3 regions of the Paenibacillus rhizoryzae genome follow, and region 3 is predicted to be linked to each of the others. Evidence: riboswitches for the same ligand, from Rfam matches in the RefSeq annotation. Region 3 holds a riboswitch; each other region holds the start of a gene.
The links. A riboswitch is a leader RNA that binds a small molecule or an ion and turns the genes downstream of it on or off. The one in region 3 is predicted to bind cyclic di-AMP.
Positions count from the first base shown of each region.

Region 1: it holds a riboswitch for cyclic di-AMP, as region 3 does, so the genes downstream of both, AC6ESO_RS06620 (3D domain-containing protein) here and AC6ESO_RS29975 (hypothetical protein) in region 3, are expected to answer to the same signal.
Region 2: it holds a riboswitch for cyclic di-AMP, as region 3 does, so the genes downstream of both, AC6ESO_RS17300 (histidine kinase) here and AC6ESO_RS29975 (hypothetical protein) in region 3, are expected to answer to the same signal.

Region 1 is NZ_JCAALT010000002.1:282,017-285,296, reverse strand. Features, by position in the region: gene AC6ESO_RS06625 (ATP-binding protein) at 1-893, shown strand, start outside; cyclic di-AMP (ydaO/yuaA leader) riboswitch at 960-1,164, shown strand; gene AC6ESO_RS06620 (3D domain-containing protein) at 1,274-2,044, shown strand; gene AC6ESO_RS06615 (polysaccharide deacetylase family protein) at 2,092-3,006, opposite strand; gene AC6ESO_RS06610 (alpha/beta fold hydrolase) at 3,175-3,280, shown strand, end outside.
Region 2 is NZ_JCAALT010000005.1:411,811-415,090, forward strand. Features, by position in the region: gene AC6ESO_RS17300 (histidine kinase) at 1-1,635, opposite strand, end outside; cyclic di-AMP (ydaO/yuaA leader) riboswitch at 1,830-1,982, opposite strand; gene AC6ESO_RS17305 (DUF445 domain-containing protein) at 2,184-3,280, opposite strand, start outside.
Region 3 is NZ_JCAALT010000020.1:31,671-34,950, forward strand. Features, by position in the region: gene kdpA (potassium-transporting ATPase subunit KdpA) at 1-1,186, opposite strand, end outside; gene AC6ESO_RS29970 (potassium-transporting ATPase subunit F) at 1,218-1,295, opposite strand; gene AC6ESO_RS29975 (hypothetical protein) at 1,616-2,032, opposite strand; cyclic di-AMP (ydaO/yuaA leader) riboswitch at 2,162-2,330, opposite strand; gene AC6ESO_RS29980 (spermidine synthase) at 2,604-3,280, shown strand, end outside.

The DNA of each region.
Region 1 (3,280 bases), on a different contig from region 3:
TTCGTTACATACATCCCGATTACAGGGAGCGGTCCGCAGCGCGTGTGAAGGCGATTATGGAAACGGATGAGCCCAACGAGTTCTTGGAATGCCAGCTGATTGCGGAGGGCGGCGAGATTATCGACGTCGAGGTGTCCAGCACGCGTATTCGCAATTACTTGGATAAGGGCACTGTCGTGCAAAGCGTGTTCCGCGATATGCGTGAACGGAAGAAGGAAGAGGAAGCGCTGATTCAGTCGGAGAAGCTGTCGGTGGCCGGTCAAATGGCCGCGGGTATCGCACACGAAATTCGCAATCCGCTAACGTCGCTGATCGGCTTCTCGAAGTTTCTGAAGACGAAGATCGACCAGTATCATGAATACTTCGATATTATGCTGGTTGAACTGGACCGGATCAACTCCATCGTGCAGGAATTCATGGCGCTTGCCAAGCCGCAGGCGAACCAGTTCCGAAAGCACGACTTGGTCAAAATCATTCAAAGCGTGCTGACGCTGCTTGAAACACAGGCGATTCTGCGCGATGTACAGATCGTCTCGCGTGCGGACGCCACTTCAGCGGAGCTGCTCTGCGACGAGAATCAGCTGAAGCAGGTGTTCGTCAATGTGCTCAAGAATGCGATCGAGGCCATGCCAAGCGGCGGTGTGATTACGATCGATATGAAGCTGCATCAGCAATGCGAGCTGATCGTCGAAATCATCGACCAGGGGATCGGCATTCCGCAGGATCAGCTGCCTAAACTAGGCGGGCCGTTCTTTACTACGAAAGACAGCGGAACGGGTCTGGGACTCATGATCTGTTATCGGATCATCGAAGGCCATCATGGACGGATGGACATTACAAGCATTCCTCAGAAGGGGACTACGGTGAGCATCTTTCTTCCGCGAAATGTCTAGAAAGTGGTAATTTTGAAAGCTGTTCCTGTATTTACCGGTAGGATTCGCCTTGCCGGATATGGTATTCTATTACGCGAGCCGAAACGTAACGTACGGGGGATCTTTTAGGGAGTGGCATCACTGCCCTCCGGCCTGACATTCCGCTGGATTGGAATGCAGTGCTGAACGCGCATCTGGCGCTGGGGTGAATCGCTTATTTCACGAAGCGTAGGGTTGAACTCCTCAATCCGAATCCGACAACTAACCTCGCAGGCCGCATGCGATAAGGAAGATTATGACACGCTGTTAAGCTGTGTGTCCTTCATCGCGATGACGGAATAAATCCGCACATGCAGTTCCGTGGATGATAGCCGTAAATCAAAAGGAGGCAATACAACTTGATGAAACAAGTATGGAAGAAAAGCGTTGTAATCGCAGCGCTCAGCTTTGCTGTTCTCACACACTCAGCAAGCGCAGCATCGACGTACAGTGCGAAAGACGGCGACACGTTCTGGGAGCTTTCCAAGCAATTCGGTATTTCCTTGCAGCAAATGCTGAAAGCTAATCCGATGATTGATCCCAACAACATCTATGCAGGGCTTAGCATCGTTATTCCGACTTCGCAAGTTGTGAAGACGACTTCTGCGAAGGCAGCACCGATTGAGAAGGCAGCGAAAGCGAAAGCTGCACCTAAGGCGAAAGCAGCTCCGAAAGCTAAGGCTGCGCCGAAAGCGAAAGCCGCTCCGAAAGCTGTGAAAGCAGCGTCTAAAGCAGCGGTAGGCAAATCGATGAAAATGACTTCTCTGGATAGAGAAGATGAAATCATCACGATCGGCAACAGCAATTATAACTATTCGGAAGTTGTACAAGCGAAAGCAAGCGCGTATACAGCAGCTGCATCGGAGAACGGCTCATGGGGCGCGGTAGACTACTTCGGTAACCCGCTTAAGCTTGGAACAATTGCAGTTGACCCGAACGTTATCCCGCTTGGCAGCAAGGTCTATGTTACAGGCTATGACCATGGCGGACTTCCGGCCGGCGGCATGATGGCTATTGCGGCAGATGCTGGCAGTGCCATCAAAGGCGATCGTATTGATATTTTCGTACCGCAATCGCAACAGCAAGCCAGCACATTTGGCTTTCAATACGTGAAAGTATTCATTCTTGAATAGCATATAGTGAAACAAAACGGCAGCCCGGTGGGGCTGCCGTTTTGTTATTATCTAGACCGGGCACCGCGAGCTTCAGGTTTATTCAGCAGCTCAGGCAGCGTTACGATCTGGTACCCTTTGCTGTGCAGCAGCCGGATGAGCCTTGGGAGTGCAGCGATTGTGCCCGATAAATCCTGGCCTTCCCCGCCGCCGGCATGCTGCAATATAATCGATCCGGGCTGCAGGGTTCGTTTGATATTGATAAGGATGCTGTTGCTGTCGAGACTTTTCCAGTCGACGGAATCCACATCCCAATTGACGACAATGTAGCCTCTGCGGCGCAGCCAGTCGACCTGCTGCGGAGTAATCTCGCCGTAGGGCGGCCGTATGAATTTGGGACTGTATCCGGCAAGGGGACGCAGGATCCCATCGGTTTGCCAAATTTGCTGCTCGAAGGCATAACGGGAAATGCGCGAGAACACCGCATGATCATACGAATGATTGCCTATAATATGGCCTTCTTTACGCATGCGCCGTACAAGAGCCGGGTGTTTCGCCGCGCGGTTGCCGACGACAAAGAAGGTGGCTCTTACTTTATAACGGGCAAGAATTTCCAGTACCTGTGGCGTGTAACGCGGATCAGGCACGTCATCGAAAGTCAGTGCTACACGGCGTGATCCTCGCGGTCCCCAGACAACGAAAGAACCGGGAAATTGCTGCTGAAGCTTTACCCATGACATGGCGCTGCTGCGCTTCTTCCTGCGTCTCTGCTCGCTGTTGAAAGAAGGCTCTGCGTGTTTGGTACCGGCAGTGATCCCGTGTCCTTCATGTTCAGCTGCAGGCAAGGGGTCACTGACGCCGCTGACGCGAGATAAATCGGCAGAAGAGGAGTTGGCATCGTCAGCGAGCGACGAGGAGCCTACTAATGCGGTCCAGGCAAGCAGCAGCACTAACACCCGCTTTGTTACAGGCATCCCGAACATGTTCTTCGTCCCTCCGCTCCAAGCGAAAATGTACTTCTATTACCGTACAGTAACCTGTCGCTCTCATTTTGCCCTGCCATCCTTTGATCATGCATGAAAGATCCCTCTTTACATGGTTAGTCCCGAACACGTAACATGTAAGGGAATAAGTTGAAAAGGGGATAGAACATGCCAGCCATTGATATGCCGTTACATGAATTGAAAACGTATTCAGGAATCAATCCAAAACCTGCTGACTTCGATGCATACTGGGATCGCGCTTTAGCGGAGATGC
Region 2 (3,280 bases), on a different contig from region 3:
CACCGCATCCTTCAAGCTTTCCAGATGGTGTACATTCATCGTAGCGATGACGGAAATGCCGGCATCCAAAATCTCCTGTACATCCTCGTACCGCCGTTTGTTACGGCAGCTCGGCGCGTTGGTATAAGCCAGCTCGTCAATCAGCACAACCTCCGGGTTGCGTGCGATAATGGCATCCACATCCATCTCCGAGTAAACCTTGCCGTCACATTCAATGGACTTACGAGGCACAACCTCAAGCCGTCCGGCCTGATCCTGCGTTTCCGCACGGTCATGCGTCTCCATGAGTCCAACTACAACGTCGATATCTTTGCGCAGCAAATCATTGCCCTCGCGAAGCATCATATAGGACTTACCCACTCCCGGCGCTGCGCCGACATAGACCTTGAATTTCCCGCGGCGAATCCGCTCGATCTTCTTCTCTACCTCTTGCGCGCTGAGCCTCCGGTATGGTTCGGCTGTCAGCTTCGGCGTCGCCCGTTTCGTTGGGAGCACTCGCTCGCCCTCATGATCGGCTCTGTCCGCCATGAAGAAAACGTCGATGTTGCGCATTTGTTTCAGCACGCTGCCCGCGATAGAGCCTTGTGCGATCTCCTGTGCACGCGTCTGCTTGGAATGCCCCATGACGATGCGGGTTGCATTGATCAGCATCGCGTATTTAATGAGCGCGCGCGGAATTTGTCTTCGATTGCTCACCGTAATTTCTCGGAAGCCCGCGTACACCTTCTCGGTCAGCTTCAGAATGGAGCGCTTGAAGTCATCCCGTTCCTTCGTAGGCTCCTGGCTCGAATCCACGAAGACGACAACCTCCAGGTCGCCGCTAAGACGCTTCGCGATTTGCTGGCCGCGCCGTATATAGATGGAACCATTCCAGTGATACTGCGCCGCTACCAGGATGCGTTCCGTCGCGCCGGACGGACCGATGAAGCCCTGCTCCTCGCGGTATTTCTCCAGCGACTCATTCACGCCCTCGGCCATCAGCCGCAGGGCAATCTCTCTGAGCTTGCCAAGGTTCCCGCGCTTGAGCAGCCCGGGATCTTTAATATTGTTTAAACGCCCTTCATTTAGGCGTGACAGAATCGTTTCCGGCGATGCATCGATAAGCCTTACCTCATCCGCCAATTCCAGCAGATCCGCGGATACTGTACATTCCGCCGAGATGCCTGTCAGCTTCTGCGCAAGCTCGGTTACCCCTTCGAGTTCGTATACATTCACGGTTGTGATGATACTGATACCGTGACTCAGAAGAAATTGGATGTCCTCCAGACGCGTCGGGAATTTCGCTTCCGGCCGGTTCTCGTGCGCCAGCCCGTCAACGAGCAGCACCTCCGGATTCCGTTCCAGAATCGCATCCAAATTAAGATCTTTCTTCTCCACGTCCCCCTTGTACCAATGAATGCTCGGGATCCGCTCCAAATCAGCAAGCTGCTCCACCGTTTCAGGCCGGCGCATCGTCGATACTGCGCAGATGACAACCTCAATGCCTTGCTGCTTAAGCGCTTGGCCTTCACGCAGCATATGATAGGTTTTGCCTGAGCCGCTCACGGCACCAACATAAATTTTAAGACGGCCGCGATGAATTTTGGAGATGGATAAGAGCATTTCTTCAGGGGTTTTGCGGCGGTAACCAGCCATGACAACTTCGCCTTCCTTTCTACACCTTTAAACTTACATAATCTTCGCAAACTTATTCTTCTTTGTGTCCACCTTTATTCTAATAAACAGCACAAAAAAGAAGCCTGCAGGAATTGCCTCTTTAACACAGAGGAACGCCTCTCGCGGCTTCTAGGCACAAGTTATCATCAAAGTGTCTATATGCACGAACAATCGTTGCCTCTCGTATACGCTTTCGAGGTTAGCTGACGGATTCGGGCGTGAGAGTCGCCCTACTTAAAGCATGGACCGAGCGGTCCGTTCTTCAAGATTCACCCCAGTTGAGTGGTTCCCCCGATTTCTAAACAGAAATTCAGCGCTATAGCAGAAGATTAAGCATGAATCGTATGTTACGCCTGCGCATGTCTTTTGTAAAGGAACGCCGCAAACGGTTTCGTTCTCATTTCCAGCCAACTGGCGCGAATATAACGCTTACAATGGAGTCGATCGCAAGCAGTCTCACTCTACCTCACTAATTTGCCGTTTCTCGCAAATAAGGCGAAATAGAACGGACTGCCGGCTTCTTCTCCTTAGTTATAACCGAAGCCCATCTCAATTAACCGCAATAATAGACCGATCAGGAAACCGCAAACGGCACCATTGACCCGAATCCATTGCAGGTCCTGCCCAACTTTATCTTCTATTAATTCCACCAGTTGATCATTGTCGAGGCGATCGAGGTTCTCCTTCACAAACGAGCCGATCTTCGTGTGATTCCGCTCAATGAGTCCGGCAACCTGCCCTTTCAGCCATTGCTCGGCATCCTGAACCAGTCCATGGTTGGCTTCCAGGCGATCAAGAAGCCCCTCCAGCATCGGCCATACCTTAGCTGCAAAATCCTCCGAGCGGAGGAATGTGATTCCCTTCTCGCGCAAAGATTCGAACATGCGCGTCATCTCGCCGTCCAGATCAAATGAAGCGAGAAGCTCATCGCGCAGCGCATTCAGCTGCCCTGTTTCGGCCAAACGGGTAATCAACATCTCGAGTCCTTGATGCAGATGCTTCATAATAACAGCGCGACGATCGGTGCCCTGAACCTTGAGCTCATGGATCTTCGTCAAAATAAAGGATTGCAGCATCGTGCCCAGCTTATCCTCATCCAAATAGCCGATGAACGCGTTGACCGCAAACTGCATCAGGCCGCCTAAATTCAGCCCTTTCACAAGCGTCATCGCCGCATTGCCCAGCTCGCGGCGCATCCCCTCCGTGCTCGCCCACTCTTCCGCGCGCTCCAGCAGCAAATCGAGCAGACGCTCATCTACGCCATTCTCTACCGCGTTACGCAGGAAGCCGCGAAGCGCCGCTTCCAGATCAATACGCTCCACCGCGGAGCGAATTTCCCCCGAGACAATAGGGACCAGCTTCTCCAGCTCTATCGTACGCAGCGCTCCCTCCAGGAGGTGAGGCAGACGCTCGCTGTGTACGGCTGAATGAGCCGCCTGCCGAAGGGCCGGCAGCAGCTGCTTTGCCAGCTCGATCTGACGCAGCTTCTCGATCATGCTATCCTTAGCAAGCAGCCGATCTTCTAGAACGCGTACGATGCCGTCCGACATCTTCTGGCGATTGCGAGGCAGCAGCGCCGTATGCGGAATCGGAATTCGCAGCGGATGGCGAAACAGCGCCGTCA
Region 3 (3,280 bases):
CAACCATCAGACCGCAAATGAATACCGATAAAATGAGATACAGTAACCCATTGAGGAGCCCGACGCCTTTACCGCCGAATACGTTATTCAGCATCATTTCGGACAACGCAACAAAGCCGCCCATCGGTGTTAACGATTCGTGCATATTGTTTACAGACCCCGTAGTAGCTGCCGTTGTCACCGCTGTAAACAATGCGGACTGCGATTCGCCAAACCTTACTTCCTTGCCCTCCATATTTCCGTGAAGGCCTGCCGCATCAAGAGCGGGAACGCCTCTGTATTCCGATACAAAAACGACTGTAAGCATAACCAAGAAGATGAGTCCCATAGCTCCAAATACAGCCCAGCCCTGCTTCTTGTTCTTAATCATCAGACCGAAAGCATACACGAGCGCGGTAGGAAGCAGCATCATGCATATAATTTCAACCATGTTTGTGAGCGGTGTTGGATTCTCGAACGGATGCGCAGAGTTCGTACCGAACCATCCACCGCCGTTTGTACCCACGTGTTTAATGGATTCAAGTGTCGCTACAAGACCTCTGGTTATCGTCTGCTGAGCCCCTTCAAGCGTGGTCGCATCTATAGCACCCTGGAACGTTTGCGGAATGCCTTGGAATACGAAGAACAAAGCGACCAAGAAGCTGAGCGGCAAGAATACTCGCGTAATTCCGCGAACCATATCCACGTAGAAGTTACCGAGATTATCTTGACGGCCGATGAGTCCACGTATGAACGCAATCGCTATAGCAAAGCCGGTTGCCGCCGACGTGAACATTGGAAACGTGATGGCAAGCAATTGAGACAAGTAAGAAAGTCCATTCTCACCTGAGTACGACTGCCAGTTTGTATTCGTAATAAACGATACGGCTGTATTAAATGCCTGCGCTGCCGGCATATTGCCGATCCCGTCCGGATTGAGCGGCAGGAAGCTTTGAAACCGCAGGACAAGATACAGAAGAATCATCATGACGAAGTTGCTAAGCAGGACGGCTGCTATATACTTTTTCCATCCCATTGCTTCATCTTCGCGTACGCCCATCAAGCGATACAGCATGCGTTCGAAAGGACCGAACACACGATCGAGCCCCGTTTTTTCTCGTTGAAAGACTTTTACTAAATAACTGCCTACCGGCTTAACCAACAACATTAAGATGATAAGCGTTATGGCAACTTGTATGAACCCCATACTCATGTTATGAATCCTCCGCCCTTACCATTTAGAATTTTTCGGGTTTTACTAATACAAAGCCAAGGTACAAGATTAGAACAGCTGCAATAATACCGACGATAATCATAGCGTTACCTCCCTAGGCTTTCTCACAAAACTTAAGAAATCCCCAAAATATAGCAAATGCAGCAACAAACAATACGACCATTGTAAAATCATTCATCATGTCTCTTTACTACCTCCCTGTTACTGCAGTAATGAATTGAGAATATTTTCCCCTGTTGGATTGAAACTATGCTTGAATTAATGGGTGCCTGAAGTTTGTTTGGATACTCATCATTTCCCCTCGTTGGTATAGTGAAATCTTAATACGGGTTGCTGTAAAAAGGGGGTAAAGAAACCTGCTGCCAGGTGTAAAAAAAGTATAAAAATCGCCGTTATCGATGTTTAGAATGAGACATAGGCCTGCGAATGGTCGAATAAATACGCGCGATTCCATAATGCGCAGCTTCGGCCCGTGATACCTTTAGCTGTATAATCGAGCTGCTCAGCCAAGCTTGTTAATGCGGATTCCATTAAATGTGCGCGTTCCGTTCCCCACGATTCTTCCTTCTGATGGATATAATCCAAACTTTCTTCTAGTGTCAGACCCTTGATTCGCTGGTAGATGGCCGTCCACTGCACGATGTCCCCCTTCAGGTTACAGCCGTGCAGCTGGAATTCAATGAACCCACTTCCGCCGTCATTCGTGGTAATCGCAAGCAAACCGCAAATACAGTCTTCACTATGTCCGGGCAGCCTTTCATCGGTGAGCTCACCGTCAAATTGAAACAGCTCAATCGCTTTAATCTTGCAATCTTTCATACTACTCACTCTCCTGATTGTTTGTCGGCAGATGATAGAAAACGCAAAGAGGCCCGGGAGCAGAGAAACTCTGCTCCCGGGCCTCTTAAACAGCGTAAAGAAACAAGCTGTTGCAAGCTCGATTGAAGGGGGTTCTCTCTCATACGCTTACGAGGTTAGCTGTCGGATTCGGGCTTGAGAGTACCCTACCTTAACAAATAACACCTGTTATGGATTCACCCCAAGGAGCCGCTCTGGCATGCGTCGGCTCCTAATTGGTTCCCCCGTTCCTCTTGCGAGGACTCAGCGTTTAAAGCAAGATTTGATGTTGTTGAATCAAATCTTATTCCTGTTACACGAGATTGTAAAATCTGATTATGTGACCATATTCTCCTATTCGGACGTTATCCGTTTATGAAAGCGATGTCTTTCAATGGAGACACTCAATTTCAATAGATTTCCGTCAGAATGCTCCAATTTTTCGCATTTTCTATGGTGAAGCATTAACAATTGAATGTTCCTCGGGGATGCGGTACGCTGGTAATCATAGCGGAGAAGGCTGGCCGGCTAAGGCGAAGGAGATTGGTTCATTGTGCAGATTTTGCACCGGGAAAGCAGCGGACAGCAGGAAATAACCGTTTACGATACGAGTGAGTATGGAGAGGAGCGCGGGCGATTCCGCATCCTTCAGTTCTCGAACAGCGCCATGCAAGGCGCTATGGATTTGGACCAGCCGGAACGTATCTTGTTTGAATACCCGCAGGCAATGATTCACCTCATGAACAGTAGTAATCCTTCCTTCCAGCGTGTGTTCGTTATCGGACATGGCATCGGGACGATTGCGCGGAATTGCCCGGGGAAGCGCTTTAAAGTTGCAGAGCTGGACGAGCATGTGGTAGCGTTAAGCAAGGAGTATTTTGGCTATAGTGACGATAATGTGGTGGTTGGCGATGGCCGCGAGTTTCTTGCTGACGAGGATGCGTATGCGCTTGATTTCATCGTGCTTGATGCCTTCTCCGATAAGGGCACACCTCGGCATTTAACTTCGCAGGGCTTCTTCGAGCTCGCTGCCGCCAAGCTGGACGAGAACGGCGCGATCCTCATCAATCTGATGGGTAAACGCGAAAATGATGCTCATATAAACGCCATCTATACGACGCTGCAGGAAGTGTATCGCTCTGTGCAAGCTTTTGCCTTGCCAGCTGAAAGTGCATCCGATCGAAGGAATTACATTCTCGTGGGAAGCAACGAGCCGCTTCCCTATCAAAA